Regions from separate parts of the Brevibacillus soli genome, predicted to be linked through region 1. Evidence: riboswitches for the same ligand, from Rfam matches in the RefSeq annotation. Region 1 holds a riboswitch; each other region holds the start of a gene.
The links. A riboswitch is a leader RNA that binds a small molecule or an ion and turns the genes downstream of it on or off. The one in region 1 is predicted to bind S-adenosylmethionine.

Region 1 (7,593 bases):
TCACGAAGTACTTGCTTCCGAACGCGCCGTTCCACATCTGGCGGTACGTATCCGCAATCGATTCGCCAACCGTACTGATGACGACGGCACCCGCTATCAAGCCGATCACGATCGCCAGTACCGGTTGGAGCATCGCGTTAAACAGTTGCCTGTGTCGTTCCATGTAAGCTCCCTCCTGCCATCAGTACACTGATTTTCTCTTCCGTCGCTTCCGCCCGTTTCAATTCTCCTGCAATTCTGCCTTCGTACATCACCAGAATCCGATCGGACAAGGCAAGAATCTCCGTCAGTTCGGACGACACCAGCAGGATGCCGTCTCCCTTGTTTCGTTTATCAAGCAGCGCCTGATGAATGGTTTCCATAGCGCCGATGTCCACCCCGCGGGTCGGCTCGGCTGCGATCAACAGCGGTGTTTCCTGCCCCAGCTCCCGGGCGACGATCAGCTTTTGCAAGTTTCCCCCGGAAAGGTTCCCTGCCTTTTCCTCGAGCGAACCGGTCTTGATGGCAAAGCGTTTCACCCACTCTTCAGCGAGCTTGCGAAACACGTCCCGAGCGATGATGAAACCTCGGGAATACGCAGGTTTTTGGTAATAGCCCATCAGCGCATTCTCTGCCACGCTCTCCTGTTTGGCTGCACCCCAAAGGTAGCGGTCTTCCGGGATATGGGCCAGACCTGCCTGGCGAATCTCCGCTACCGACCGATTGGTTACGTCCCGTCCCGCCAGAGTGACTGATCCGCCATCCGCCTGCCGCAAGCCGGTGATCACCTGCAGCAGCTCGGATTGTCCGTTTCCCGATACGCCGGCAATTCCGACGATTTCACCGTGATGTACGGTAAAACTGACCTGATCTACCAACGGCTTGTTTCCCTTCACTTGAACGGTCAGATGATGAACCTCCAGCAGCGGTTTGCCGTCCAGATTGACCCGCTCCCCTGCCGGTTGCAGGTCACGGCCTACCATCAACCGTGCCAGTTCTTCCGCTGTGGTCTCCTGCCTGTTGACTGTCCCGGTCACTTTTCCGTTTCGCAGGACAGTGATCCGGTCGGCTACTTCCATCACTTCCTGCAGCTTGTGCGTAATCAGGATGATGCTCTTCCCGCCTTGGGCCAGGTTGCGGATGGTGGCGAGCAGACCCTTTACCTCCAACGGCGTCAACACCGCAGTCGGTTCGTCCAGCACGATGATGTCCGCCCCTTGATAAAGCACTTTCAATATTTCCACCCGCTGTTGTTCGCCGACAGCGCAGCCGGAGAGCCGTGCTGTCGGGTCGATTGAAATACCGTAGCGCTCCGCCAGCTTGAGCACCTCTTCCTTCGCTTTTTCCCGCTGGAACAGGCCTGCTTTCCTCGGCTCATATCCAATCACGATGTTCTCCGCCACGGTAAAGTCGGGAAAGAGCATGAAGTGTTGGTGAACCATGCCGATTCCATGCCGGATCGCGTCATGGGGTCCCGCGAGCTCCACCCGCTGCCCGTTGAGGTAGATCTCCCCGGCAGAAGGCTGCTCCATGCCGTAAAGCATCCGCATCAGCGTGGTTTTTCCGGCGCCGTTTTCGCCGACGATGGCGTGCACTTCCCCTTCTTTCAAGTCGAAGGAAATGTTGTCGTTGGCCGTAAAGTCACCGTACGTTTTGGTCATGTTTCGCATTTCCAGACGCAGCGTCATCAATCAACCCTCCTCCTTGATCCAGTAATAGGAAACCGACTACGGCTAGGTAGTCGGTCATTTTTGCCTTATTGCTTCAGCGGATCCGGCACCTGACGGGTACCCGCTATGATTTCGTCCTTGATTGCTTTTACCTTGTCCACCACCGCTTGTCCGATAAACGGATGCAGCGGGGTTTTACTTTCCCGGGTAATGTAGGTGACCCCTACGCCGTCTTCTTTCAGACCGTAGGTCACAACACCCGGTTTGAATGTTCCCTCTACAAATGCCTTCACCGTTTCGTATGCGGCCGTATCTGTTCCTTTGAGCTGCGAGAGGACAATGTGCTCCGGATCGAGCGTGGTGCGGTCCACGTCTTGACCGGCCGTGTAGAAGCCTTTTTCCTTCGCCGCTTCAAACACGCCCAGATCCCCTACCGCTGCTGCCCCGGCAATGAAATCAGCACCCTTGGAAGCCTGCAGCAGGGCCAGTTCCTTCGCTTTCGCCGGATCGGTAAAACCGCCGACGTAGTTCACCAGAAACTCCGCTTTCGGATTGGTCGCCTTCAATCCTTCCTGGAAGCCGACTGTCCATTTCTTCAACAGCGGGATGTCCATCGCGGCAACCATGCCCACTTTGTTTGTCTTTGTCGCCAAGCCGGCGGCCGCTCCCAAGAGGTAGGCAGCCTCGTGCTCGCGGAATACCACGCTGCGTACATTCGGCAAATCGATGACGGTATCGATGATGGCAAATTGTCGGTCAGGGTTCTCGGTGGCTACCTTTTTCAAAGCGTCTTCCGATTCAAACGAAGAAGTGATGACCAGATCGTAATTTTCCGCAACAGCGACGCGCAGGTTTTCTTCGATGGCGGAGTGGTCGGTCGATTCGATCGTTTTCAGCTCGACGCCAAATTCCTGGGCCGCTTTTTTGGCCCCTTCGTCCATCTGCTGGAAGAACGGGTTCACCCCGATTTTTTCCGGCAAGATGAGGGCAATTCGTTTTTTCGCTTCCCCTGTTTGACCGGCAGTTCCTTCTCCGCTGGCCGGTGCCTTGTCCGACTGGCAGCCGGCAGCAAGGAGGGCAAACGTGGTAATCGTCAGCAAAAGCTTTTTCATGTTGTTTCTCTCCCTTTCTCTTTGTTTCCTTGACCAAACAAAAAACTCTTCCAGAGGAAGAGTTTTGGTTTTGATCCGTCTCCTCCTCATCTGTCAAAATCCGATAACGGATTTTGCAGGATTTGGCACCATTCTGTACAGGTACAGTGGTTGCCGGGCTTCATTGGGCCAGTCCCTCCGCCGCTCTTGATAAGGCAATTGGTATGCTGTTTTTTTGATGACTTCATTTTATCAAAAATTGTCGAAATATCAATTGCTTTTTTCAGTTGTTACGATTGGAAAGATTTTTGTAGCTTGCTTGAAAGAGCGTTCAATTCGCCGATCTCTTCCGTGATTTGCCTTACTCTTTGATGCTGGCTTTCCGCCGTCGCAAACAACTCTTCCAGGTTGGCCACCGATTCTTCGGTTACGGCTGTGATGGTGGACATCTCCTCGGCCACTTCTCCTGAACGGATTTTGACCTGGTCCATGCTGGAGCGGACTATTTCCACCGCTTCCATAAAGGCTGCCATGCCCGCCTTCACCTTTTCAATGGAGGTTACCGTTTGCTGTGCCAGCTCCTGCCCCTTGATAACCGAGGACTCCCCGTCTTTCATCTGAAGGACGGCGTTCTGGCTTTCCTGATGCAGCGACTGCAGGATGGCCGTAATCTCCTGTGTGGCGCTCGCACTCTGCTCCGCCAGTTTGCGTACTTCGTCAGCCACGACGGCAAACCCTCTGCCGTGTTCTCCGGCACGCGCCGATTCGATGGCGGCATTCAGCGCCAGGAGATTGGTTTGCGAAGCAATCTGATTGATGGTTTGTACGATTTCCTCCACTTTGTTTGCCTGCTGGTTCAACTGATAAATGGTAGACGAGGCGACCTGGACCGTCTCCACGATTTGCTGCATCTGCTTCGACAATTCGTTCATCATCTCAATACTGTTGACCAGGCGGCGGTTGTTTTTCTCCGCTTCCTCTTTCATCGCTTTCGCCTGAGTGTTCACCTCGATGATTTCCCGGTCGATCGACTGCACTTCCTCCTCAATCTTAACGGTGGAATTGGCCTGCGCTTCCATTCCCGTAGCCACTTCGCGGAAGGCGAGCATCATGTCATCGGTGTTTTGTTTGGTTACTTCCGCATGCTCGTGCACGTGCTCCGACGTGAGGTCCAGCTGCTTCGTCACTTTCTGGATTTGGTCCAGCAGCTCGGACAGACGCTGTTCTTTCTCCTCTGCTTCTTTGCGCGCCTGCTCCACTTTTGTCAGGGACACTTGTCCCGCTACACACAGGTAGCTCAAACCGGCGATCATCAAAAGAATGGAGACGATCTTCAGGATCAGGTTCATCTCGGTATGGGTTCCCTCAAAAATGTGATAGTAACCGGTAACAAACCCGACAACTGTCGCTGCGATCTGCACGACCCCAGCCGATACAATCAGCTTCCAGTCAAGATAAGCGGCAAGAAACCCGAGTACGATAAACGACAGGTACGCCATTTCCGGGTAGTTCGTAAAGTGGTCAAACGAGATGGAATAGAACATGAACCCGATGGCAACCAGATAGCGAATCCAATAGCTGTCTTTCCTGACAAAGTAGATCGGTGATACGATCAAGGTAACCAACAGCCCCAGCGAAACTACCTGCCAGTAGGAAACATTCATCTGAAACGCGACCCATGCGGCGATCCAGAGGTGATTCCAGAGAAGAAAAATCATAAATCCTTCTTTGTTAGTCAGTGTGTTGCGAATCAGCTGCAGCATCTTCCCAATACCCCCATTCTTCTTTTTATTATAAGATGAGAAAAGTTTCCAAAAACAGCAAAAACATTGAAGAATCTGTTACAAATCAGGGAAAGAACAGACTTCTACAGGAGGAGGGGTGGTTTTCATGACCATACAAGACCGGTGGACAGAGAATCAGGGCGTGCGGATCCATTGGCTGGAGGCCAATGCCGACTTTGCAACTTCGCTTGTACCGCTGCTGCATATCCCCGGAGCGTTTGCAACTGCGGAAAAATTTTTGCCGGAAATGGAGGCGCTCGCCCCCAGACGCTGCGTAGCCTTGAGCCAGACCGCGAAGCCTATGCCGAAACCATCAAACAATTTTTGGAGAAAATCGACAACACATAAGTTGTTTTCTCCCTAACCATATTCCCGTTTCCGGAATAGGCTGAAACATAACCTGCAAAAAGCAACGAAAGGAACGGGATGTGCGTGGAACTGAATCAACTGCCTGCAAGGATCCAAACCATAACGATTACTCACCCAAATGTGAGAATCGATTACCCGCAGCTCGTCGGTTTGAGCAACAGCACCGCACAGCTGAAGATCAACCAGGCCTTGTTGAAGGACGTGCACGACATGATCCGGCAGCAAGGGTATTATGAAAACCCCAAAAATACGGAGATGCTGGGTATCTATGAAATTAAAAACAACCAGCGCGGCATCGTCAGCATCAGCCAGAGCAATTACGCCTTCACGTATCCCAGCGCGCACGGGTTAACCCTGATGAAATCGATCACCGCTGACATTCAAACAGGAAAGATCTTTTCTTTGAGTGACTTGTTCAAGCCGGGCAGCGATTATGTAAAAGTCCTGTCCGAGATGGTTCAGCAGCAGATTAACCAGCGGCAGATCCCCATTCTGGAGTACAAGGGGATTCGGCCAGATCAGGATTATTACATCGCGGACAAAGCGCTCGTCATCTATTTTCAGGTGTATGAGATCTCCCCTTATTATGTCGGTTTCCCGATGTTTCCCATTTCCGTGTATGATCTGCAGTCGATCATGAATGAAGACGGGCCGCTCAGTGTCATGGCGGCGAGTTAGTGTTCGATCCTCACTGGATACTCATTCCGTTTTGTCCTCGCACGGGATTCAATGGAGGATAGGCAGATCGACAGGAAAAAAGCGACTGCCAGGAAGCACACGATCATCGCGATGACGCCTTCCCATCCAAGCCTGGACCAAAACACACCTCCGGCTGTTCCGCCAATACTTGAACCGGCGTAGTAAAAAAACAGGTATAGCGATGATGCCTGTGCCTTGTCGTGAAGGGCACGCCGTCCAACCCAACTGCTGGCAATGGTATGCCCTCCGAAAAATCCGAAGGTTACGATCGGAAGTCCCAGGATTTTGATGAGCAAATGGCTGTGTAAAGTCAAACAAGTTCCAGCAAACGTAATCAAAAGGGCGATTCTTAAAACTTTATTGCGGCCGTGTTTGTCTGCCAATCGTCCCATCCATACCGAGCTAAACATTCCGACGATGAAAGCAAGAAAGATCCAGCCGACCAACGTTTGTCGAAGGGAATAAGGCGGAGCAGTCAACACATAGCCAAGATAATTGAACAAGGCAACGTTGCTCCCCAACAGCAGAAATCCAATGCCAAACAAGCAGACCAAGCCTGGGTCTTTCAGATGATTGACCAAGGAAGACAGCAATTTCCCGATTTCCAGCGTTCGGGGGCGGAAATGGTTCGAAGGCGGCAAGCTCTTCCAAAAAATCAGGCTGGCCACCAGGCTTATAATACTGATGACTCCCATCGCTGCGTGCCAATTGTAGTAGTCGCTTACCATTCCGGTGATGATCCGACCGGACACGGCGCCAATGGCGTTGCCGCTTATATACAGCCCCATCGCCACTCCCAGGCTTTTCGGCTCCATTTCTTCTCCCAGATAAGCCATCGCAATCGAAGGAAGACCAGCCAAAGCGATTCCCAGAATGACCCGGGACACCAGCAAGGCATCAAACGTGGTAGTGAATGCTGTTACAACAGACAAGACAGAGGCGATGAGCATGGAGCCCACCATCATTGGCTTGCGGCCCCATACTTCCGACAAGGAACCAAAGAGCAGCATACTGATGGCCAGTGCGATCGTTGTCAGCGAGAGCGACAGGCTTGAGACCGTCGCAGAAACGCCGAATTCCTTGGAAAATTCCGGCATCAACGGCTGTGTGCTGTAAAGGATGGCGAACGTATTGAACCCGGCTGCGAAAAAGGCAAGATTGGTTTTGCGAAAGGCTGTTGTCCCTGTTTGTATGTAACTCATTCTGGTATCACCCCAAGGTTTACCCTCAATCTGTTTCATACCCCATCCTATCATTGACAACAGATGATGTATAATTTATTATTTGTATCATTTTCATGCACACAGGTAATCAATAGGTGAGAAAAGGGGCGGTGACAGATGGAGTGGCAACAACTCGAATACTTTCAAACCCTTGCGCGCATGCAGCACATGACGCGCGCGGCTGAGACCCTGTCCATTTCCCAGCCTGCCCTGAGCCGTTCCATTGCTCGATTGGAAGAAGAATTAGGCGTCCCGCTTTTTGATCGTCAAGGACGCTCCATCATTTTGAACCGGTATGGGCATCTCTTTTTCATGCGCGTGAACCGGATCCTAAAAGAATTCCAGGAGGCCAAGCAAGAGATTCAGGACCTGATTGATCCGGAACACGGGGAAGTATCGCTTGGTTTCCTGCATACGCTCGGTACGAACCTAATACCGGATTTAATCGGTTCTTTTCGTTCCCTCTATCCAAAAATCAACTTTCAACTGAGACAAAACCACTCCTATTGGCTGCTTGAACAACTGAGGGCGGGAGAATTGGATCTTTGTCTGCTTGCATCTATGGAGCCCAACCTGCCGATTCAGTGGAAACGACTATGGAGTGAGGAGCTTTTTGTCATCGTTCCGAAAGGGCACCGCTTGGCCCATCGTGAGAGTATCATGCTAGAAGAAATTGCGGACGAGTCGTTCATCTTTATAAAAAAAGGGTATGCACTCCGAATCACTACCGATCAGTTGTTTCAACAGGCGGGAATCACCCCCAACATCACGTTTGAGG
Region 2 (7,593 bases), on a different contig from region 1:
GAGCTGAAGTCGCTTGAGGCTGTCCTGCCCAAATCGGTGAAAGTGGACGTGATCAGTGACTCCTCTCAATTCATCAAGGATTCCATCTACACCGTAGGAGAACACGCGCTGATTGGCGGACTGTTTGCCATTGTCGTGCTGTACCTGTTCCTGAACAGTGCCCGTTCCATGCTGATCGTATCGATCGTGATACCGATCTCCATCGTGGCAACCTTCTGTCTGATGTATTTTACCGGACAAACCATCAACCTGATCTCGCTTTCCGGTCTGACTCTGGGTCTCGGTTCCCTGGTTGACTTTGCGGTCGTGATTCTGGAGAACATCTTTCTCTATCGCCAATCCGGAAAAAGCATGATGGAAGCCGCTCGTCTCGGTTCCAGGGAAGTGGGAACGGCGGTTATGGCGTCTGCTCTGGCGCAAATTGCGGTGTTCCTGCCGATCGTTTTCGTAGAGGGTCTGGCTTCCGAATTGTTTGGACCGCTCGCGCTTACGGTCGTGTATTCCCACATCGCAGCCTTGCTGGCGTCTTTGATGCTTGTGCCGATGCTCAGTTCGCGCTGGCTGAAAGAAGTGCCAAAGACGGAAGAAGAAGAGCTGGCCGGCTACAAAGGCTACAACCCGGTCGTGTGGTTTAACGTCGGTTTTAACAAGTTGGCAAAAGGCTACGGCAGACTGCTCGGATGGGCAATCAAGCACCGCAAAACCGTCTTTGCTGCAACCATTGCCCTGTTTGTCGGGGCCGTTGCCCTTACCCCGATGATCGGCGCGGAGTTTATTCCCAAGCTGGATCAAGGGAAAATTACCGTCTCGATCAGCATGCCAAACGGCACTGTTTTGAAAGAGACTGAAAAAGTAGTGGCACAGGTAGAAGATCGGGTCAAGGATCTGCCCGAATTGAAACAGTTGTATACCTCCATCGGATCCAGCGGCGGACCAGCCCTCATTGCCACAAGTACGTCAAACAAGGCCCAGCTGAATCTGACGCTGGTACCAAAGGAAAAACGCAGCGTTTCAACCGAACAGGTAACGGAGCAATTGCGCAAAGAATTGAGCAGCATTTCCGGTGCGGAAATCGAAGTGAAAGAGACGGATGAATCAGGAGGTCCGGCAGGTGCTGCACTTCAGGTCAGCCTTCGCGGGGATGATCTGGCCGTATTGGAAGATATCAGCTCGATTATCGAAGGCGAGATAAAACAGGTGCCGGGTACCCGCAATATTACGACCTCCCTGGAAGAGACTCGACAGGAGATTCAAGTCGTAGTCGATCCGCAAAAAGCAAGTCTGTACGGATTGACGACCAGCCAGATTTTGTCCAACGTCCGTACGGCATTTGATGGACAGACGGTAACCACCTTCCAGACCGGGGACGACCAGATTGATGTGAGAGTGATGCTGCCAAAAGCGTACCAGGATGATATTACCTATCTGCAGCAGCTGCGAATCCCGACGGCAAGCGGAGCGCAAATTGCGCTTTCTTCCGTAGCGGATATCGTGTACAAGGACGTGCCGCAATTGATCAAGCGGGCGAACCAGACGCGCGAGGTAACCATTTCCGGGGATATCGCCGGGCGAGACCTGCAATCCATCTCGCGAGACATTGAGGCGAAGCTCAGCGCATTGAAGCTGCCGGATGGTTACACCGTCGAGGTCGGCGGGCAGAGCAAGGACATGGCGGAGTCGTTTGGAAGTCTCGGCTTGGCGATCATCCTCTCGATTGTGCTGGTCTACATGGTCATGGCCAGCCAGTTTGAATCGCTGTTTACCCCGTTCATTATCATGTTCTCCATCCCGCCGACGTTTATCGGCGTCGTGGTCGGACTGTTTGTAACCGGAAAACCGCTTAGCGTTCCAGCTTTGATCGGTTACATTTTGCTGATCGGGATCGTCGTAAACAACGCGATTGTGTTGATCGACTATGTCAATCAGCTGCGGAAGCGCGGAGTGGATCGCGACGAAGCCATTCTTCAAGCAGGTCCGCGGCGTCTGCGTCCGATCTTGATGACCAGTTTGACGACGATTCTGGCCATACTGCCGCTTGCCTTTGGCGGCGGGGCAGGAAACGAGTCGCAGGCCCCGATGGCGATTGTCGTGGCCTTTGGTCTCAGCTTCTCTACGCTGATTACCTTGGTTTTGATTCCGGTCGTCTACACCTGGTTTGATGATTTGGGACGCAAGTTCAGGAATCGCAGACAAAAATGGAACCCAAAAACCTCTTCGGACGAAGAGATCGTAACGGTCGGATAGGAGGCGGAAGTGATGATGAAACTGAACAAAAGCAGTCTGGGGCTTTTGCTCTCCGTTGTGATTGTGCTTGCCGGCTGCACGGGGCAGCAGGCACCGGTTGAAACGGCAGAGCAAAACAAACCGGTACCCGTGCAAGTGGATACGGTGAAAAAAGGCAGTGTCGCCACACGGTCAGGTGTGACCGGCAAATTGGCTCCCAATCAGGAGGTGGCATTGACGCCAAAAGTGAGCGGGAAAATCGTACAGTTGAACGTCGCGTTGGGGCAGCAGGTTCAAAAAGGCCAGGTCCTGTTTTCACTGGACAAGAACGACCTGATGAACAGCGTACGTCAGGCGGAGGCGCAGTACCAGGTTGCGCTGGCCAACCTGAAACAAAGCGATGCCAATGCCGCCCAAAGCCTCCAGCAAGCGAAAAACGGATTAACCCAGGCCGAGCAGGGACTGAAGGACGCGCAGCGAAACGAGCAGCGCATGGCAGAGTTGTTCAACCAGGGAGCGATTTCCGCCCAACAGTATGAGCAGGCAAAGACGGCTCTCACCAACGCCCAGACTGCTTATGAGAACGCCAAACAGGCATTGGCAACGGCTCAGCAGCGCACGGGTGTGGCCGTGATGGAAGCGTCCGTGGAGCAGGCGCGGGTTGCCTTGCAAAACGCGCGGGAACAGTTGGCCAACACCACTGTGACCTCACCGATCTCAGGTTATGTGGCCGCTGTAAACGGGACGGTGGGAGAAATGGCTTCTCCGCAGCAACCGGTCGTGATCGTGGTCAATACCAATCCGTTGATCGTCAAGGCAAACCTCTCCGAAGCAGAGATTTCGTCTGTGAAACCAGGATCAAAAGTAACCGTGTCGCTGCCCGCCTTGAACAAGGACCTGGTAGGGACAGTGAAAGCAGTCAGCCCGGTCATGGATCCGACACTCCGCGCCTATCCGGTGGAGATCTCCCTTTCCAACCCGGACAATCAACTGAAAGCAGACATGGTTGTCAATGTGAAGTTTGGTCAGGAACAGACCAGCAGCGCCCTGATTGTTCCCCGCAAAGCGGTCTTCGACGAAAACGGCAAGCGCTTCGTGTATAGACTGGAAGGAACCATTGCCAAAAAGGTGGAAGTGACGACAGGGGAAGAATCCAGCGATCTGATCGAAGTGAAAACCGGGCTGGCCGTTGGCGACAAGATCGTTGTGAAAGGTCAAACCTTGCTGACGGACGGTACGACCGTTGAAATACAAGAGGGGGATTGACACGGCGTACACAACTCGCTAGTATGAAAATGGTTGCCACAACTAAAAAAAGAGTATTGAACTTATCCAGAGAGGTGGAGGGACTGGCCCGATGAAGCCCGGCAGCGGATCTGCAATGGTATGCGAATGCAGATGCTGTGCCAATTCCAGCAGGAGCATTCCTGACAGATAAGGCCGTGAGAAACAACTCAACCCCTTTTTCTGTAAGGAAAAAGGGGTTTTTAATCGTTACGAAAGGACAGAAGAATCATGCGCATTCAGCCCGCATCCATGGTCGACAGACTTCCGACACAGTTTTTTGCCACGCTGGTGGCCAAGGTAAACAAAGCGATTGCAGCCGGACACGACATCATCAACCTGGGCCAGGGAAACCCCGACCTCCCGACTCCGGCCCATATTGTCGAGGAGCTGCAGCAGCATGCAGCCTATCCGATTCATCATAAATACCCTCCGTTTACCGGACGGAAGGAATTGAAAGAGGCCATCGCCTATTGGTACAAGCAGGAATTTGACGTCGACCTGGATCCCGAAGAAGAAGTGGCGATCCTGTTCGGGAGCAAGACCGGACTGGTCGAGATCTGCCAGGTTCTGCTAAACCCGGGGGACGTCGCGCTGGTGCCTGATCCAGGCTATCCGGATTACTGGTCTGGTGTGGCCGTTGCTGACGGCCGCATGGTGATGATGCCGCTGCGGGAGGAAAACGCCTTTTTGCCGAATTACGGCGAACTGGCACAGGAAGACCTCGACAAGGCCAAGCTGATGTTTCTGAACTATCCCAACAATCCCACAGCGGTCAATGCGCCGTTCGAATTTTATGAAGAAACCATCCGTTTTGCCCGCAAGCATGAAATTGTCGTCTGCCACGATTTTGCCTACGGGGCGATCAGCTACGACGGGAAAAAGCCGGTCAGCTTCATGCAGGTACCGGGGGCAAAAGAGGTGGGCGTAGAGTTTTATACCCTCTCCAAAACCTACAACATGGCCGGCTGGCGTGTTGGAGCGATGGTAGGGAACCGGGAACTGGTGCGGCTGATTAATCTGATTCAGGACCACTACTTCGTCAGTCTGTTCGGCGCCGTGCAGATGGCTGCCGTCCGCGCACTGACTGACTCGCAGCAGTGCGTGCGCGATCTGGTGGCTGTCTACGAAAGCAGACGCAATGCCCTGTTCTCCAATCTGCAGCGCATCGGTTGGGAGGCGAAACCCTCGCAAGGCTCCTTTTTCGCCTGGCTGCCCGTCCCCAAAGGCTTCACGTCCGTCAGCTTTTCCGATCTGCTGCTGGAACAGGCCCATGTAGTCGTGGCCCCCGGTGTCGGCTTTGGACCGACCGGAGAAGGCTACGTCCGTGTTGCGCTATTGTCCACGGAACAGCGTCTGGCGGAAGCGGCGGAGAGGATTGAGAGATTGGGGATTTTTGTGAAATAAAAGGGAGAGACCGTCACGTGATGTAAAATGGACATCCCATACAGCCGCTAGAAAAGTGTTCGGGGCCCCGCCCGGCGCAGAAAGGGAACCCACTCGGCGAAGCGTTAGCTAACGCCGGGTGGTTTTTTTTTGGGCCTGTCTGCAATTCAAATTTTTGCCCATAGGCGCATATTATAATAAAAATCATTCTCACCGTTGACAGATAATGATTTTCATTATACGATAAATTCGGTAATGATAATTAGTCTCACCGGATTAGCTTTTACTCGGCAGGAGGGTACATATGCGCTATCAGATCAACGGTTACACGGACATGTACACGGTACTGGCAAACGAACGCAAGATTGGCGGCGCCATTGAAGCGGGAATGATCCGGCTGCGTTCCGGTGAAGAATTTGCCAATGTCGTTCTGACCCGTCTGGAGTTATCCGGCTCTCAGTTCTGCTCGATCGGTTTTGTCACCGCAGAGGGGAAACGGCTGATTGTTCACGTCAACGACGTAAGCATGATCTCTGACGCAAACCATGTCAACGTATGCGAACTGAAAAACGAACTGATGCGCGAGGAAAAAACTGCTGAACGTCTAAAGCGCCTGAAGCGCCTCTGTGAGCTGAACGAAGGCTGTGTAACCCTGCCGTTCCGTGAAGAAGCGCTCCTCTTGGTCGAAGATATCGGCTTTGAGACGGCTCGCCAGCACGTCGACCTCTCCTTTTTGCCGCAGGTGGAAAAAGCCCGCGTGTTCCGGATCGCATAAAGCCATGGAACAGACAACGATACAGGGAAGCCCTCACCGGGTTTCCCTTTCTGTTTTCGTTTGATTTGATGAAGGTTTCCATCGGCATAGAAAAAAACTATTGTCCCTATAGCTAGGTTAGATTGGACTTATTGATGTCGCAGTGATACAACATGTATAAGTTCTATCTAAAGGGAGAGCGGGAGATATGGAGTATTCATTTTCAAAAAATGTGGACGCATTAACCTCGTCGGCTGTTAGGGAAATCCTGAAGTTGACCCAGGGGAGCCAGGTGATCTCACTGGCAGGGGGATTGCCGGCCGAGGAGTTCTTCCCGATTGAGGCGATGCGGGATGCTTTTAATCGGGTGTTCGACGGAGGAAACAAATCGCTTCAATACGGGTTGACCGATGGCTATATACCGCTGCGGGAATGGATTGCGGCCCGCATGAAACAAAAGAACATGAACGTCGACCTTGCGAACATGATCCTGACCACCGGTTCGCAGCAGGCGGTTGACCTGTTATGCCAGGTATATCTGGACGAAGGCGATGTCGTCCTGGTGGAAAACCCCACCTATCTGGCGGCTCTGCAGTTGTTCCAGTTTCGGGGGATTCGGGCCGTGCCGGTAGAGGGTGACGCGGAGGGCATGGATCTGGACGACCTCGCAGCAAAAGTGAAGCAGTATCGACCGAAGATGGTCTATGTCGTACCGACGTTTGCCAATCCGACCGGCAAGGTGTGGAGCGTGGAGCGCCGACTCGGCCTTCTGCGGATCTGCCGTGAGAATCATGTGCTGATTCTGGAAGACGATCCGTATGGTGAGCTGCAGTTCGATTTGAGCGAAAGCTATCCGACCCTCTTTTCGTTGGATCAGCATCCCAACGGTTCAGCGGTGGTTTACACCAGCACGTTTTCCAAAACCGTGGCGCCGGCGCTGCGAACGGGCTGGGCGATTGGCGACGCCCAGGTGATTCAGACGATGGTGAGGGCGAAGCAGGCTGTTGACCTGCACTCCAGCTCCATCGACCAGATGGCGCTGTTTCAACTGTTGAACCACTTTGACCTGGATGCGCACATTGCGACCATTCGCGCAGCGTATCAGGAACGAATGCAGCTCATGGACGATCTCCTGTCACGGCAGGGGTGGACCGATATCAAGTGGAACAAGCCAAAAGGCGGGATGTTCTTCTGGATGGAGCTGCCCGAAGGCGTCAAAGCCGAAGAGATGCTGGTGCGGGCCGTACAGGAAGGAGTTGCGTTCGTGCCGGGGAGTCCGTTCTACGCGGAACAACCGAAGGCAAACACGCTGCGCCTGAACTTTACCCATACGAATCGGGAAAACATGATTCTCGCCATCGACCGCTTGTCCAAGGTCATTGGGGAGTTCTGCCAGAGTGTTGGGCAGCCATAATGGAAACAAAAAAGGCACTTACCGCTGCAGGTAAGTGCCATTCTTTTTTAGTAGATAACAATACAGCCACTAGAAAAGTGTTCGGGGCCCCAGCCGACACCAGCGATAGCTTACGTCGGCTGGGTTATATTACGCTTCCGTTTCTTCCAGTGTGCAAATTGCGCTGGGCCGCTTGATCCGCAAAACGACGCATTCATAGACGCGGAACAGGCTGTTCATCTGTTCGTCGCCCAAAAACGCCGTGTCGAAATCCTCGGCAATCGCCAGATCCAGGTTGTGGCGACCGGTTGCCACCAGTACGCCGGACCGCCCTTTGATCGTCGGAGACTGGTAGACTCCGTCCGTAACCAGATTGCGGACATGCTCGATCTCCAACACATTGGTGCCTTTGTGTACGCGATGGAGCAGCGAATACAGCTCAGGAGAGACGACCAAAGCGTACGGACCGCTGTGACCCATTTTCAGCAGCTTGTTGCGAGCTTCCACAATGTCGGCAAAAGCGTTCCCTGATTCCATCCAATCGCTTTTCAGA
Region 3 (7,593 bases), on a different contig from region 1:
GGTCCCGTCCTTCCGGCGTCTTGCCTGCGTGGACAAAGTGCGGTTTTCCTTCGATTTCAAACATCCTGTCCAACAGATAGTAGCTCGTGCCTTCGGTCAAGATGGCTACCTGTTTCGCACTGCTGACGTCCTCCGCCGGCGACAGGCTCGGCAGCCAATCTTCCCGTACGTAATAACGCCCTTCAATGGCTACCCCAACGGCCTGCGCTTCCTGATCCGTCGGTTCCTGTTCAAACTGATACCACTTCTTTTGAATGGCAAGGATGTGATCGTCGATGATCACTTTTGCCACAAAGGGTCCGGCAAGTTCGGCGCCGGCACCGAGGATCAACAGCAGCAGCGCCAACCAAATCCGCTTGCGAAACGGCTTGGCGTAGCCTGCCAAACGGCTCCACACGCTTTGCCCGTTCATCGTTTTCAAAACTCCTCTCTATGCCTCGCCGGCGACGATTTTTTCCATCTGTTGACGTCTGTACTGCTCCGCATACCAGCCGTTCAACGCCATCAGCTCTTCATGGGTTCCCCGCTCCACAATCCGTCCTTCATCCAAAACCAGAATCAAGTGGGCATGCTGGACGGCAGAGAGTCGATGAGCCGTAATGATCGTGGTTTTTCCAGCCCGTTCTTCCCGCAGATGGTGCAGGATTCTCTCCTCAGTTCTTGCGTCGACCGCAGACAAACTGTCGTCGAGAACCAGGATATCGGCGTCCGGCAGAAGCGCCCGCGAAATGGAGATCCGCTGTTTTTGCCCACCGGACAGCATGACGCCCTTCTCCCCGATCAACGTGTCCAAACCCTCAGGGAATTGCGACAAATCCCGTGCCATCTCCGCCTGCTTCAGCACGTGCAGCACGTCTTCCCGGGAAGCGTCAGGCTTTCCGAACGCAACGTTGGCCTGAATGGTACGGGAAAAAAGCAGGTGCTCCTGCGGAACGTAGGCTATTTTTTCCCGCAGAGCCGAAAGCGAGACGTCTTCAATCGGAACCCCAGCGAGGAAGAGTGTGTCCGGTTTTACCGGGTACTGGTGAAGCAGCGCGCGGCACAGTGTCGTTTTCCCGCTACCCGTGCGGCCGACGATCCCTAACGTCTCTCCCTCCTGCAAGGAAAAGGAGATATCCTCCAGTGCCGGTTTCTCCGTTCCCGGATAGGCAAACGTAAAAGAACGCGCCTCAATCGTGCTGGATGCCAGACTGGCAACGGGCTGAGCCGCTTCCCGCACATCCGGCTCTTCAGACAAAAGCTCCTGCAGGCGTTTGTTTGAGGCGCTGCCTCGCTGCAGAATGTTCATCAGCCAGCCGAAAGCAAACATCGGCCAGATTAACAGTCCCAGATAAAGGTTGAAAGCGACCAGGTCGCCCAGCGAAATCTCACTGTGAAACACCAGATAAGTGCCGTAGCCCAGCCCGATTAGAAAGCTGAAGCCGATGATGATCGAGATGGTTGGTTCAAACAGCGCGTCAATCCGGGCTACACTGACATTTCGCTCCAGCGTTTTCTCACTCACGCTGCGGAATGCTTCCACGTCGCGATCCTCCTGAACAAAAGCGCGCAGCACCCGCACACCGGAAATGGACTGCTGCACGTGATCGTTCATTTCGCCAAACGCTTCCTGCGCCAGGTAAAAGCGCTCGTGCAGGAGCCGACCGTAGTAGGCTGTCGCCCAGGCAAGAAACGGCATGGGAATCAACGCCGCCAGGGTCAGCTTCCAGTCAATCGAAATCAGCATGGTCGCCAGAGTAAGGACCGTCATAAACAGGGAATCAACCAGCGTCAGCACCCCGACACTCGCCGTCTGTTCGATAGCCGGTATGTCGTTGGTGGCGACCGCCATCAGGTCGCCGGTGCGCCGGCGGTGGAAAAACGATGGAGTCATCCGCGTCAGATGAGCAAAAAGGCGGTCGCGCAGTGTACGCTCCAGAATCAGCGAGCCGCCGAACAACAGGTAGCGCCACAGGAAGCGCATGCCGTACAACAGAATGCCGAGCCCAAGCAAAACGGCAACGGTGGTCGCCAGGTTCCGTGGCGTCAAAGACGCATTCCGGATCTGATCCACCGTTTCGCCGATCAGTCGCGGCGGCCACAGCATCAATACGTCAATCACAAATAAAAAAAGAATGCCCAGGACGTATCGCTTCCAATAGGTTCGAAAAAACCAGGATAACTGCAGTAGAGTCTGCAATCCGGATCACCTCTCCATTTACCCGCCCGGCGCAGCGTTAGCTCGTGCCGGACGGGACCCTGTTATCGTTCCGAAAAAAGAAAGGGATGCGCCATTACGCAGCCCTTTTCACACTTATTTCCATCGTAGGTTACCTAATTTTTCTTGTCAATCAAGACTTTTCTATTAGCAAGCCGGATTTTACGTCCCATTCCGCTTTCAGCAATCCGTATACCGCGTGGTCGACGAAGTGGTCGTACAGCCATTCGTTGCTCCGGATGATCCCCTCCAGCTGAAAGCTCAGCCGCTCGGGAATCGCACGGCTTTTTACGTTGCCCACAGCCGCTGCGATGGTCACCTTGTTCAGGTTCCAATCCCCAAAAATCAATTGATCGATATAAGCAGCCACTGCCTCCGTCATCAGACCCTTCCCTTGATACCCGGCGGCCAGCCAGTATCCAATGGACGTCTTCCGATTGTTCCAGTCGATGTTGTGGACGCCCAGCGTACCCGCCAGCCTGCCGCGGTACCAGATACCGTAATGCTTGCCCTGCCGCTGGTCATCCTGCCGGATGGTCATGGCGATGAAATTCTCCGTGGCTTCCACCCGTTTGACCGCGTCCAGCCAGGGCAGCCACTGACGCAAATAGCCGCGGTTTTCCTCGGTCAGCCGGAACATCTCCTCCGCATCGGCCATCTCCAGCTGCTTCAAATGGGCATCTTGTGACAATTCCATTCGCTTCATGCCAGCTCCCCTTTCTTCCCGAAGATGAAACAGCGCCCATCATTTTTTCCAAATGTGGACGCCTGATTTCCGTATCCTTACTGTTTGCTTTTCCTGATCTCTTCCGGTTTGTAGATGCCGTTTTCCGTGACGATCGCCGTAATGTAGCGCGCCGGAGTTACATCAAAAGCGGGATTGTACACCTTGATGTTGTCCGGTGCCACCTGTTTTCCCAGACCATGCGTAATTTCTTCCGCCGGCCGCTCCTCAATGGGGATTTCTGCACCGGTCGGCGTCTCCAGGTCAATGGAGGAAAGCGGCGCCGCCACGTAAAACGGGATGTTGTGAGCATGAGCCAAAACGGCTACGCCATACGTGCCGATTTTGTTCGCCACATCACCGTTTGCCGCCACGCGGTCGGTACCGACGATGACCGCTTGCACTTTTCCCTGCGCCATTACCATGGCCGCCATGTTGTCGCAGATCAGGGTAACGTCAATGCCTGCCTGTTGCAGCTCGTACGCGGTCAGACGCGCTCCCTGCAGCACCGGACGGGTCTCGTCTGCGTATACCTTGAGGTTCCAGCCGCGTTCTTTGGCCAGATAGAGCGGCGCCGTAGCCGTTCCGTACGCCGCCGTTGCCAGTGCACCCGGATTGCAGTGAGTGAGGATGCCCATTCCGTCCTGCAGCAGGGTCAGCAGATTTTCCCCGATTTGGCGGCATACGGCTTCGTCCTCCCGCTGAATGGCCAGCGCTTCGTCAAGAACCGCTGCCTTCAGTTCCGCCACCGGTTTGGCTCCCTCACGCTGCACTCTCGCCTTGATCCGGTCCAGTGCCCAAAACAGGTTGACGGCTGTGGGACGGGAGGTTGCCAGATAATCGGCCTGTCTATTGAGTTCCACCCAAAAATCCTCGTGTGTTTCCGCCTTGCTTTCCCGAACCCCCAGGTACACCCCGTAGGCTGCTGCCATGCCGATGGCGGGAGCGCCGCGTACCTGCAGATGGCGGATGGCCGCCCACACCTCTTCGGCTTTGGTCAAGGGAAGATAAATCGTTTCAACTGGTAACCGCGTCTGGTCCAGCAGGCGGAGGATGTCTCCGTCCCACTTGACCGGCGCGAACTGCGTGCTGGTCGTCATACTGCCGCCTCCTGATTGTATCGTGCTGCTGCCGTGCGTACAACGTCGGTGATATCTGTCGCCTGTTCGATTTTACCGCGTTCCAGCACAAGCGCCTGCCCGATCGCCAGCGCCAGACGTTCCGCTTCGGCGCGTACCTGTTCATCCGCGATTGTGTTGAGATCGGCGACGCCGGCCAATCCGATTACGCGGCGCATTATTTTGCAGCCGGCAAAGCCTGCCGCGTCCTGGATGAGGCGCTGGACGTACTCCTGCCAGAAGCCTTCCACGTGGGCGCTGCGCTCTTTCGCCTGCTTGTGCCAGAGTTGGACAAACTGGGAGACAAACTCGTTCCAGACGTTTTCCACGGTTTCCAACAGGTATTCGCGATACGCTTCCCGTTTTCCTGTGTCAGCCTGCAATCCGTGCTGGCCGGCATAGTTAAGCAGCAGATTGGCAATGACCGCTCCGATGTCAAACCCGATCGGTCCATAGTACGCAAATTCCGGATCAATCACTTTCGTGCTGGACTCGGTCACAAAGATGCTGCCCGTGTGCAAATCGCCGTGCAGCAGGGCTTCCGCGCGAGTGAGAAAATCGTATTTCAGTTTGGCGATTTCCCGCTTGAGCGGCGCGTTTTTCCAGATGGCCTCCACGTCTTCGCGAATCAGCGGGTTGAAATTGTTGGTCGGCGCGTTTTCATAAGGGTCTGTAAACACGAGATCTTCGGTAATTTTGCATAATTCCGGATTTATGAATGTTCCGACCAGGGCTTTTTTGTCATAGGGATGCGCCCCCAGATCGGACGTATGGAACAACGTCTGTGCCAGGAAACGGCCGATGTGCTTGGCGAACTGCGGATAGCGCCTTCCTTCGATTAGCCCTTTGCGCATAATGGTGTGATCGCTCAAGTCTTCCATGACCGTCAAGGCCAGTTCCTGATTGAAGTGATACACTTTCGGCACCAGATCCGGCACGTATTTGTACTGAATCCGCAGCGCCTCGCTCTCAATCCGCGCGCGGTCCACTGTCAGCGGCCACGATTCGCCGACGACACGCGCGTACGGCAGCGCCTGCTTGACGATGACGCTTTTCCCGGTCGCCTCTTCCTTGATGTGAAAGACCAGGTTCAGGTTGCCGTCCCCAATCTCCCGGCTGGTCAACTGAGCTCCTTCTGAAAACAGACCCGGCAATGATTTGACATACTCCACTGCTTCCTGTTCCGTTAATGCGCGATAAGCCATGTATTTCGATCCCCTCTCACGAGAATGTTCAGAATACGAAAAAAGACCTCTTTCCGAAGAAAAGAGGTCGTTGCAGTCGCAGCGCGTATAGCTCCCCCTTATCTTCCAGAATCATTTGTTTCTGCAGGAATTAGCACCGTGCACATCCTCTTTTTCGCTATGGGAAAAAGCGGCGTGTCGGTTGCCGGGTTTCATCGGGCCAGTCCCTCCACCGTCTCTGGATAAGGTAATCCAATCGCTATTCAATTTGACTTAGCTAGAATCATACACGCCGTTTTTTCCAGTGTCAATATCCTTTTTGATCGCAATCTTCGACCGGAAAACGAGGGTTGACTCCTGGTCGTGATCGTCATATCATGAGGGTAACTCATGCTTCTTCAACCATAGACAGGCAATCACATAGCGTGGAAATACAAAGACTCTTATCGTGAGATGGCTGAGGGACTGGCCCTATGATGCCCGGCAACCGGCGCTTGCCTGACAGGTACGCGAAACGGTGCTAAATCCTGCGGAAATAAGGGTCAAAATAGGTAATGTTTTCCGGACTATTTTGACTACCTTACCGAGAGATGAGAGGAGACGTAACGTTTGATATGCAACGAAAGCGCCTCCCTCTCGCAGGGAGGCTTTTTTGGTAAATAAGAATCGTAATAAATTCTTAATTACACAAGTGCAACTAGGCAGTCGCCTGCGCATAAGCTTGGCGCCAGCCAAGTTTTCTATGCTGGTAAAAAGGAGGCTTTCCTGAAAAATGAGCGAGCAGCGTATCCTCGTAACCTATTTGACCCAAGCGAAAGACCTGCAAAAGAAGGCGGAAGCGATCGCCGTGGGTATGACAGTCGGTTCCTGGACCGATCTGCCGGCAGCCAAGCAGGCAGAGCTTCGCCCGTATCTGGGGGAAGCGGCGGGCGTCCAACCGCTTGAGACATTGGAAAACGGCGTGACGCGCGGCACCGTCACCGTCAGCTACCCGATCCGCAACTTTACCGCCGACATTCCCTCCCTTTTGACCGGGATCTTCGGCAAACTGTCCATGGACGGCAAAATCAAGCTGGTTGACATACAATTTCCTGAAGCGTTTCTAGCCGCCTTTCCCGGGCCCAAATTCGGGATCGACGGTCTGCGCGACCGCCTCGGTGCCTATCGTCGCCCCTTGTTGATGAGTATTTTCAAATCATGTCTGGGACTGCCGTTTGAGGACCTGAAGACACAGTTTCGCGCTCAGGCTCTCGGCGGGGTTGACCTGGTGAAAGATGACGAAATTTTCTTTGCAGACGACCGCGCTCCGTTCCTGGAGCGGATTAAAGCGTTCGGGAAGATCGCCGCTGAAGCGGAGCAGGAGACGGGAAAACCGGTTCTCTACGCGGCCAACCTGACCGGACCGACACACGAACTGCTGGATCGGGCAAAACGCGCGGCAGAGGCGGGAGCCCACTGCCTGCTGTTCAATGTGCTGGCGTACGGCTTTGACGTCCTGCACCGCCTGGCCGCCGATCCGGACGTACACGTGCCGATTATGGCCCATCCGGCGCTCGCCGGGGCCCTGTATCCCTCGCCTGACTACGGCATCGCCACTCCCCTGCTGCTGGGCAAGCTGATGCGTATCGCAGGGGCGGACCTGGTGCTTTTCCCTTCACCGTACGGAAATGTTGCCCTCGACAAAGGAGAAGCGCTGCAGCTGGCCGCCCATTTGACTGAACCGCAGGAGTCTCTGCGCCGTTCGTTCCCGGTGCCGTCTGCAGGCATCCACCCTGGTCTGGTGCCGCAGCTCTATGCCGACTTCGGCATCGATCAGGTGGTCAATGCCGGCGGCGGCATCCACGGACATCCAGGCGGTGCGACAGCGGGTGCGAAGGCGTTTGCGGCAGCCATCGACGCGGTTGTGGCGGGACGCACGCTGGAACAAGCGGCGGCAGAATCGGAAGCGCTGGCTGTCGCCCTCAAGAAATGGGGGGGAAGCAAATGAGCAAGAAACTGGTGCTGTTCTGCGACTTCGACGGAACCATCACAGAAAAGGACAACATTGTTGCGATTATGAGACAGTTCGCTCCCCCTCAGTGGGAAGCGTTGACCCAGCAAATTTTGACGCAGCAAATAAGCATACGCGAAGGTGTCGGCAAGCTGTTTACCCTGCTGCCCTCCTCGCAGCGAGCAGAAATTACCGACTTTATCGTCAAGGAAGCGACCATCCGACCCGGCTTTGCCGAATTTGTCCGCTTCTGCAAGGAGCAGGATATCGAACTGCTGATTACCAGCGGCGGCATCGACTTTTTTGTCGGCCCGATCCTCGCTCCGTTTAAACTGGATGTGCCGATTTACTGTAACGGCAGCGACTTCAGCGGTGATCAC
Region 4 (7,593 bases), on a different contig from region 1:
TCAGGTTGGTGATCTCTGCGTAAAAGTAGCCCTGGAGGCCTTTGTCAACCGCTTGCTTTGCTTGCAGTGCAGAGTATTTGCCTGCGGCGGCGCCGTCCAATACAGCGATGATCAACGCGTCCGTATCAGGTATCAACGCTTGTACCTTCGCCTGGAAGCTGGTTATGTAAGCCGCTTTTACTTTTGCGATGTCCACGGTTTGGGCTTCAAACAGCTTCTTGATATCAGCAAACGCTTGTATGTCTGCCTTTTGCACGGACGTATCAGCCGTCAGTTTGAATGCTGCGGCTATAGCAGGTTGGCTCGAAGCAGTATCCGCATAAGCGGCAATCGGACTAAGCAGCATGGCAGCGGCAATCGAGGCGACAACAAATTTTTTCATGGTTGAATTTCACTCCTTGGTTTATAGATGAATGGTTAGATAAGTCCTTTTCGTTTGGCAATCCAAAAGGCTGCGCCGACGGCGATGGCCAGTCCGCCGATGACGGAGAGGGTGACCAACGGGTTCACCTTTGTCGCGACAGTTTGTTCTGCTGCCGGTTGAGCAGATGCGGCAGAAGACTGCTGCGAGCTTGTGTCCGACTGAGCGGGGCTTGACTTCATAGAAGCCGGCGGTGTTTCGCTTTGTGCCACAGCCGCAGGCGTCGGACTGGCGGCAGTCTGTCCGGCTGCAGTGGATGTATCCGGCTGTTTATCTCCGGAAGCTGGGGTTGCCGAGCTGTTGGAAGCTGCCGAAGCTGGTTTGGCTGTCCCTGTCTGCCGAGGAGTCGACTGAGGCGCCTGTGCAGCTGGCTTGGAGCTTGTCGCAGTCGCCGGAGCAGCGGTTGATGCTGACGGTTTGGCCGATTGTCCCTGCGGCGCGGTGCTCTTGCTTGGTGTGGGCTCTGCAGCCGGTCCCGGATTTGCCGACTTCAGCTGAAATAACGGTTTCAAGGCAGAACGGATCAATGCGGTCTGTTTTACAAACTCGTTTTTGTCGGAGGGAACGGTACCCACTCCGAACAGTCCGGGGTTCCCCAAAGCCTTCAGTGCATGGTCAAATGCGGTGTAGGCGGTTTTTGATGCGTGATCGCTGAGGTAGGGCGCCAGCACGTCGAGTGTTCCTCTTCCTTTTGCCAGAAGCAGCTTGGCCTTGGCGTAGTCACCAAACTGCTTTTCCGCATTGTCGAGACGGCGGTCTATGTTCATCACCAGCACTGCCTTGTAGTTATGTAAAGCAAGCTCCTTTTGCTTATTCGCAAAGTTTGCTTCCAGCTGCTGTGCCGTCTTGTCGCCAAACTCCAGAGCGATCTCCTTTTTGCGGCTGACAAACGCCTGATAGGCGCCGTTCCAATCCGCCGGGTTTTTTTGCAGCTTTGCGGCTATCTCTTTGTACGTCTCCGCCAATTCCTCCTTATTGGGATCGCCGTAGGAGTATGCGAAAGCCGAGGAGGGCAGCAGAAGCACAAGCACAAGCGCCAGCATAAGGCGTACGAACATCAGGATCCTCCTTCTCGCATAAATGATAATCATTATCAAATACCGGCCACTATTAATGATAAAGGCGGAAAGGAATTCCGTCAATAAGGATTTTCATTCTCACTCTCATTCTCATCTCACACCTATAACCGGAAAGTTCCGAATGTATCCTTTTTTTATTCTTTTTTCATGTTTGTGTGGTACACTGACAAAAAATTCTTGATCAGGGGTCGATGCACGTGTGGAAATGGATTCTAGCCCTTTTGGCAGCGTCGTTTGTGGCTGCGGTAACGTCAGCGGGATACTGGGTGTACAAACAAGTCGATGAAAAGCAGCAGGTGTCGGTGGAACGGCTGCAAAAATTTAAAAATCGCAAACCGCGGAATGACCTTCCTCATATCGGTTATCTGGCGCCGAAATTTGAGCTGCCTGCCGAGAACAACCAGACAGTTGGCCTCAACGGTCCGCATCACCAGCCAACCCTGGTCGTGTTTTGGTCCTCCTGGAGCTCACACTGCCAAAAAGAACTGGTACTGTTGGATGAGCTGTATCGCCAGAACGGAAAAAATCTCCGCTTTTACCTTGTGAACGACACAACCAATGACGATCCAAAGGAAGCGGAGCAGCTTCTTTTGGGCAAGTCCCTGAAACAAAGCGTGCTGTATGACCGGGATGGGAAAGTCGTGGAGGACTACGGCATTGAAGTGTACCCGACAGCCTTTCTTGTGGGAACGGACGGGAAGATTAAAGACCGCTGGGTGGGTACGCTGACGCTGGACGAATGGAAGGAAAAGCTGGTTAATTTGGAACTCTCAAAAAAATAATTGACGAACACCTGAGTGAGCATGTAAGATACTGCTAAATAAATTCGAGCGAAGAACTCGGAATTAAATAGATACTCTTATCGAGAGCAGGCTGAGGGACTGGCCCGATGAAGCCCGGCAACCGACCGTTTTCAGTGTTTTCACTGATAAGGCACGGTGCTAACTCCTGCAGGAAACGATTCCTGAGAGATGAGAGAGGTGTCCCTTTGAATAAAGAAGCCTCTTTCCTCTGGGAAAGGGGTATTTATTTTTTCTCCGGTCGTTCTTCCGCCAGAAGAATCTTTTTGGGGGAATCAACCATGTTCAAAAAAGGAGTAAGTCTGATCGTCATCAGTACCGTTTTGCTGACAGGCTGCACCAACGAACAGCCGCCTGCACCTACTGCGCAACCGACACAACAGCCTGCTTCCCAGCCGGCGGCAACGGCTCCGCAGCAACCGGCCAACACAGCGCCGGCATCGGCCAAGGCCTCTGTGGCGATACCAAGTGCCGTGGACAAAAAATTAAAAATCGCGCTGGTCAGCGAATTTTCCATCGGAACGTTTTCCGCTCAGTATCTGCAGGGCGTAAAGGATCAGGTAGGCAAGTTTGGCGGGGAAGTGATCGTCTACAACGCTGACGGCGACCTCGCCAAAATGGCGGCCCATCTCGATACCGCGATCAACCAAAAAGTGGACGGCATCCTCATTAATCACGGCCGGGCCGAAGCGCTGCAAGACGGCGTGGAACGTGCCGTAAAGGCAGGAATCCCCGTTGTTTCCTTTGACAACGATCTGGATCAGATAGAGGGTGTAACGGTGATTGACCAGGACGACTACAGCCTCGCCTGGCAGGGATTGAAAAACCTGGCGCAATCCATCGACGGCAAAGGGAACATCGTCTACATCTGGGTGGGCGGTTTCGCACCGATGGAGAAACGCAACCGCGTATACGAGATCTTCCTGAAGCGTTACCCCAACATCAAGGAGATTGCCCGCTTCGGCTCCGCTACGCCGAATACCGCACTGGACACGCAAGCGCAGATGGATGCGATCTTGAAAAAATATCCGAACAAAGGTGACATTGCGGCAGTTTGGGCTCCGTGGGACGAGTTTGCCAAAGGAGCGGTTCGCGCCATCAAGGCAGCCGGCCGCACGGAGATCAAGGTATTTGGAATCGATCTTTCCGACGAAGACCTGCAGATGATTCAAGAAAAAGAAAGTCCGTGGAAAGCGTCCGCCGCAACCGATCCAGCCGACATCGGACGGGTGCAGACCCGTTTTCTCTATCAAAAGATCGCGGGTGAGCCGACACCGAAGTACTTCTCGCTTGATCCGCACCTGGTAGCCAAAGAAAAGCTGCCTGATACACCGATAAACATGACGCAGCTGGGTGAATACGTGGATGGCTGGGGCAGAAGTGACGCCGCCGTCTCTTCGTGGATGCCGGCTCTGGAAAGCAAAGCAAAACAATAGATGAACCGTTGGGAGGAGGAAGAAGCATGACGGCCTCCGTACTGGAAATGAAGCAAATTGGCAAAAGCTACGGCGGAGTTGAGGCCCTTCGCGGAGTCGACTTTACTGTGCGGGGCGGGGAGGTTCACGCCATTCTTGGCGCAAACGGCGCGGGAAAAAGCACGTTGATGAAGATTCTCTCCGGCGCCGAGCAGGCAAGCAGTGGATCCGTATTCATCAATGGCCGGGAAGTGAGCATCAACAGTCCGCGGGGAGCGAAGCAGGCCGGCATTCATCTGGTTCAGCAGGAGGTGGACACCGGTCTGATCCCTTACCTGAGCGTGGCGGAAAATATCATGTTGGACCACAGCGCAGCTCAAAAGCGAGTGTGGTTTTCCCCGCGCCGGACGGTCGTACAGGCGGAAGAAATCGTGCGCCGGTGCGGGTTTTCCCTGCCTCTTAAGGCCACAGCAGAGGAGCTGACGCTGGCAGAAAAACAGCTCGTTCTTCTGGCTCGGGCGATCGTCCAGGACGTTCGGTTCGTCATCTTCGACGAGCCGACCGCTCCGCTCAGCCTGTCGGAAACGGAGGCCCTGTTCACGCTGATGGAAGCGTTAAAGGTAAAAGGGCTGGGTATTGTCTACATTTCCCACCGACTGCCAGAGGTATTTCGCATTGCCGACCGGATTACCGTGCTGCGAGACGGTCGTAAGGTTTGGGAGCGGGAGCGGGCGTCAACAGATGCTGACCAGGTGATTGCCGCCATGCTGGGCAGAAGCTTTGCAGAGGAGTTTCCCAAGGAGAAGGTGCCGATTGGCGATGTGATTTTTGAGGCCAAGCAGGTTCACGTCGGGCAAAAGGTAAAACGGTTTGACATCCGGCTGCGAGCGGGGGAGATCGTCGCGGTTGTGGGATTGGTGGGTGCGGGTAAAACGGAAGTCTCCCGCGCCCTGTTTGCGGCGGATCGCAAAGACGGCGGCGCCATTTTTGTCAGGGGCCGGGAAGTTCTCTGCCGCAGTCCGCTGGATTCCGTTCAGGCGGGCATCGTTCTGGTTCCGGAAGAGAGACGTCAGCAAGGAATTTTCGTGGAAGAATCGGTTAAGGACAATCTCACTCTGGCCAATTTGCACAGCTACACGACGTGCGGTTTCGTGAAAGCGCCCGAGGAAGAGAAGGCGGCACAGTCCATGGTAGACCGACTCGGGATCAAAACGGCCGGTCTTCAGCTGCAGGTGGGGCGCCTCTCCGGCGGCAACCAGCAAAAAGTGGCGATTGGCAAATGGCTGCTTACCGATGCCAGTGTGTTTTTGTTCGACGAACCGACCAAGGGAGTCGACGTCGGAGCGAAACAGGACATCTTCCGCCTCATTCAGCAGTTGGCCAAGGAACAAAAAGGCATTCTTTACTTTACCAGCGAAATCGATGAGGCATTAAACGTAGCCGACCGGGTCGTCGCCATGGAGGACGGACGAATCGTGAAAGAGTGGGACCGTTTTGAATGGACGAACGGATCGGTAACGGCTGAGACCGTGATGTACTATATAAGTGGGGGGAATCGCAATGGAAGCTGTTCTCCAGCATGAGAAAGCGAAACCGTCTAGAGGGTCGGTCTTGCAGCGGTACGGATCGCTGTTGGCCATCCTGGGCGTCATCCTGTTTTTCAGCATTGTCAATGAAAACTTTTTAAGCTATGCCAACTTGGCGGATATTTTGCGCTCGATCTCCATCGTCACACTGGTGGCGATCGGCGTCACGTTTTCACTGATCGTGGGGGGATTTGACCTGTCAGTCGGATCCGCAGTAAGCGTCTCCACGGTCCTTTCCGCCTCGTTGATGGTCTGGTACCGGCAGGAACTGCTTGTCGCCATTGTCGTTCCGCTTCTGGTCGGTTTGTTGATCGGTTTGGTCAACGCGTTTCTGGTCGTCAAGGTCCGGATTCCCGACATTTTGGCGACACTGGTTACCCTGTATGTGTTTCAGGGAATCCATCTCAGCTATACAAAGGGCTTTTCCATCTACAACAACATGCCGTTGACAGACGGATCGTCGGCGCCAGGCATCATTATTCCTTCGTTCTTGTTTATCGGCCAGGGTAAACTGTGGGGTGTACCGGTTCCCGTCATTTTAATGGTATTGGCGATTCTGATCGTCCATGTGTTTCTCACTTACACCCGGTACGGTCGATTCCTGTATGTGACCGGCGGCAACCTGGAAGCGGCCCGTCTCTCCGGCATTCCCGTTAACCGTTATCGCACCTTGGCCTATCTGTTGTCCGCACTGTTTGCTTCCATCGGCGGCATCGTACTGGCGGCGCGTATCGGAACAGGGCAGGTGATGGCCGGTGCCCCGTTGTTGATGGATGCGGTCGCTGCCGCGTTTATCGGCTTTTCCATCTTCGGTCAGGGCAAACCCAATGCGTTTGGTACCTTTTGCGGTGCCATCCTGATGGGGGTGCTGATGAACGGGCTGACGATGCTGAACGTGCCGTACTACGCGCAAGACATCGTAAAAGGCTTGGTGCTGGCAGGCGCTCTGACGCTGACCTACCTGCCCAAGTGGCGAAAAACCAGTTAACCTGTTGCAGCTCCCGGTGAACATTGCGGGGGCTGTTTTCTTTTGTTTGGGGGATGCTATCGGAACGGAGGTGATCGCATGCGCAGCCGAAAGTGGTTATCCGGAATGCTGGCGGCCGTTATCTTATGGGGACAAGGAGAAACGCTTGTACTGGCGGATGAACAAAAGCAGCGATTGGAATACCGACGGGCTGAACTGGTGAATCGGCTGGAGCGGGCTGCCCGCTTTATTTTGCAACAGCAAAACGTCGATGGCGCGATGGATGAATCCGGGTTCATCAACACCGATTCCAACATGCTGTATGCCTTGATGGGATTGATCGCCGCATACGATCGCACGAAGCGAACGAACTACCTGGCGGCTGCAGAACGCGGCTGCCGCTGGTTGATGAAGGTGCAAACACCCGAGGGTGACTGGTATTTATCCTATCAGAAAAAGGGAGACATGTATCTGCCGGCGCTGCCTGAAAGCTATCGTGAGTTCGCTGCGATTCGCGGGGTGGATACGACGATGGCTCTTTTTATCCACGTGGCGAATGAAATAAGCAAACGAACAGGAGACCACGCACTGCGAGAACAACTGCGTGAGTCGTCGAAGCGCGCCTATCAGTTCCTGCTTACCTATAACCTTGATCCGGTGGACGGTCTGTTTTGGAGTTCGTATCAATTGAAAGGGGAACAAACGGCTTGGACGCTTTCAGACTTCCAGCCGTATCGGGTCAAGTACGCCGCCGATAATGCGGAGACGTATATCGGTTTGCTTGCTGCCGCTGAGATGTTCGGGGATAAAGAGGCGAAACTTCGCGCCGAACGTTTGAAAAAGCAGTTCATCCGGTTCTATGACAAGAAGGAGAGATTGTACGCCGTTATGCTGGACGCCTCCGGAAAAACGGAGATGCGACCGGCTTATGCACGGTGGTTTGCCAACGGGTGGTCGGCGTATTTGCTGCGGGAACCGTCGCTGTTTACTCTTTCCCGTGCGGTTATGGCAGAGAAAATGAATGATGACGGACGATTTCGCCAGTGGGAGGGAACGTACACCCTGTCCACCCTTTGCTTTTTACTGGCCGAGCAAGTCTATCGAGTGGGCAGTACGAAAATTCGTCAGGCGGAAGCGTATCTGTATTCGATGCAGCAGCCAAACGGCGGGCTAGCCGATGAAGCCATGCACACCAGTACCTACGTAAATCTGGCCGGCCTGTACCTGTTATACTTGGCGAAAGAGTTGGAGCAGCAGCTTTCATATGGAAAATATTTCAGGTTGCAGAGGTTGTTCAATACGTGCTATGATCCTTTTTGTCGCTT

Region 2: another riboswitch for S-adenosylmethionine. It lies ahead of ACE99V_RS00800 (pyridoxal phosphate-dependent aminotransferase); the one in region 1 lies ahead of ACE99V_RS08020 (BMP family lipoprotein).
Region 3: another riboswitch for S-adenosylmethionine. It lies ahead of mtnK (S-methyl-5-thioribose kinase); the one in region 1 lies ahead of ACE99V_RS08020 (BMP family lipoprotein).
Region 4: another riboswitch for S-adenosylmethionine. It lies ahead of ACE99V_RS18165 (substrate-binding domain-containing protein); the one in region 1 lies ahead of ACE99V_RS08020 (BMP family lipoprotein).

The regions. Positions count from the first base shown of each region.
Region 1 covers NZ_JBIYSM020000014.1:61,259-68,851, reverse strand. The annotation lists gene ACE99V_RS08030 (ABC transporter permease) at 1-163, opposite strand, end outside; gene ACE99V_RS08025 (ABC transporter ATP-binding protein) at 138-1,667, opposite strand; gene ACE99V_RS08020 (BMP family lipoprotein) at 1,736-2,761, opposite strand; SAM riboswitch class I at 2,845-2,957, opposite strand; gene ACE99V_RS08015 (methyl-accepting chemotaxis protein) at 3,031-4,503, opposite strand; gene ACE99V_RS08010 (hypothetical protein) at 4,631-4,888, shown strand; gene ACE99V_RS08005 (DUF3298 and DUF4163 domain-containing protein) at 4,957-5,571, shown strand; gene ACE99V_RS08000 (MFS transporter) at 5,568-6,794, opposite strand; gene ACE99V_RS07995 (LysR family transcriptional regulator) at 6,933-7,593, shown strand, end outside.
Region 2 covers NZ_JBIYSM020000001.1:170,430-178,022, forward strand. The annotation lists gene ACE99V_RS00790 (efflux RND transporter permease subunit) at 1-2,244, shown strand, start outside; gene ACE99V_RS00795 (efflux RND transporter periplasmic adaptor subunit) at 2,260-3,489, shown strand; SAM riboswitch class I at 3,549-3,664, shown strand; gene ACE99V_RS00800 (pyridoxal phosphate-dependent aminotransferase) at 3,739-4,914, shown strand; gene ACE99V_RS00805 (hypothetical protein) at 5,198-5,668, shown strand; gene ACE99V_RS00810 (aminotransferase-like domain-containing protein) at 5,856-7,061, shown strand; gene ACE99V_RS00815 (family 1 encapsulin nanocompartment shell protein) at 7,191-7,593, opposite strand, start outside.
Region 3 covers NZ_JBIYSM020000013.1:61,008-68,600, forward strand. The annotation lists gene ACE99V_RS07585 (ABC transporter ATP-binding protein) at 1-412, opposite strand, end outside; gene ACE99V_RS07590 (ABC transporter ATP-binding protein) at 431-2,179, opposite strand; gene ACE99V_RS07595 (GNAT family N-acetyltransferase) at 2,331-2,903, opposite strand; gene mtnA (S-methyl-5-thioribose-1-phosphate isomerase) at 2,981-4,021, opposite strand; gene mtnK (S-methyl-5-thioribose kinase) at 4,018-5,244, opposite strand; SAM riboswitch class I at 5,340-5,472, opposite strand; SAM riboswitch class I at 5,664-5,765, shown strand; gene ACE99V_RS07610 (2,3-diketo-5-methylthiopentyl-1-phosphate enolase) at 5,996-7,210, shown strand; gene ACE99V_RS07615 (2-hydroxy-3-keto-5-methylthiopentenyl-1-phosphate phosphatase) at 7,207-7,593, shown strand, end outside.
Region 4 covers NZ_JBIYSM020000055.1:12,895-20,487, forward strand. The annotation lists gene ACE99V_RS18150 (copper amine oxidase N-terminal domain-containing protein) at 1-382, opposite strand, end outside; gene ACE99V_RS18155 (hypothetical protein) at 418-1,479, opposite strand; gene ACE99V_RS18160 (TlpA family protein disulfide reductase) at 1,698-2,282, shown strand; SAM riboswitch class I at 2,357-2,478, shown strand; gene ACE99V_RS18165 (substrate-binding domain-containing protein) at 2,582-3,736, shown strand; gene ACE99V_RS18170 (sugar ABC transporter ATP-binding protein) at 3,763-5,298, shown strand; gene ACE99V_RS18175 (ABC transporter permease) at 5,276-6,289, shown strand; gene ACE99V_RS18180 (pectate lyase) at 6,368-7,593, shown strand, end outside.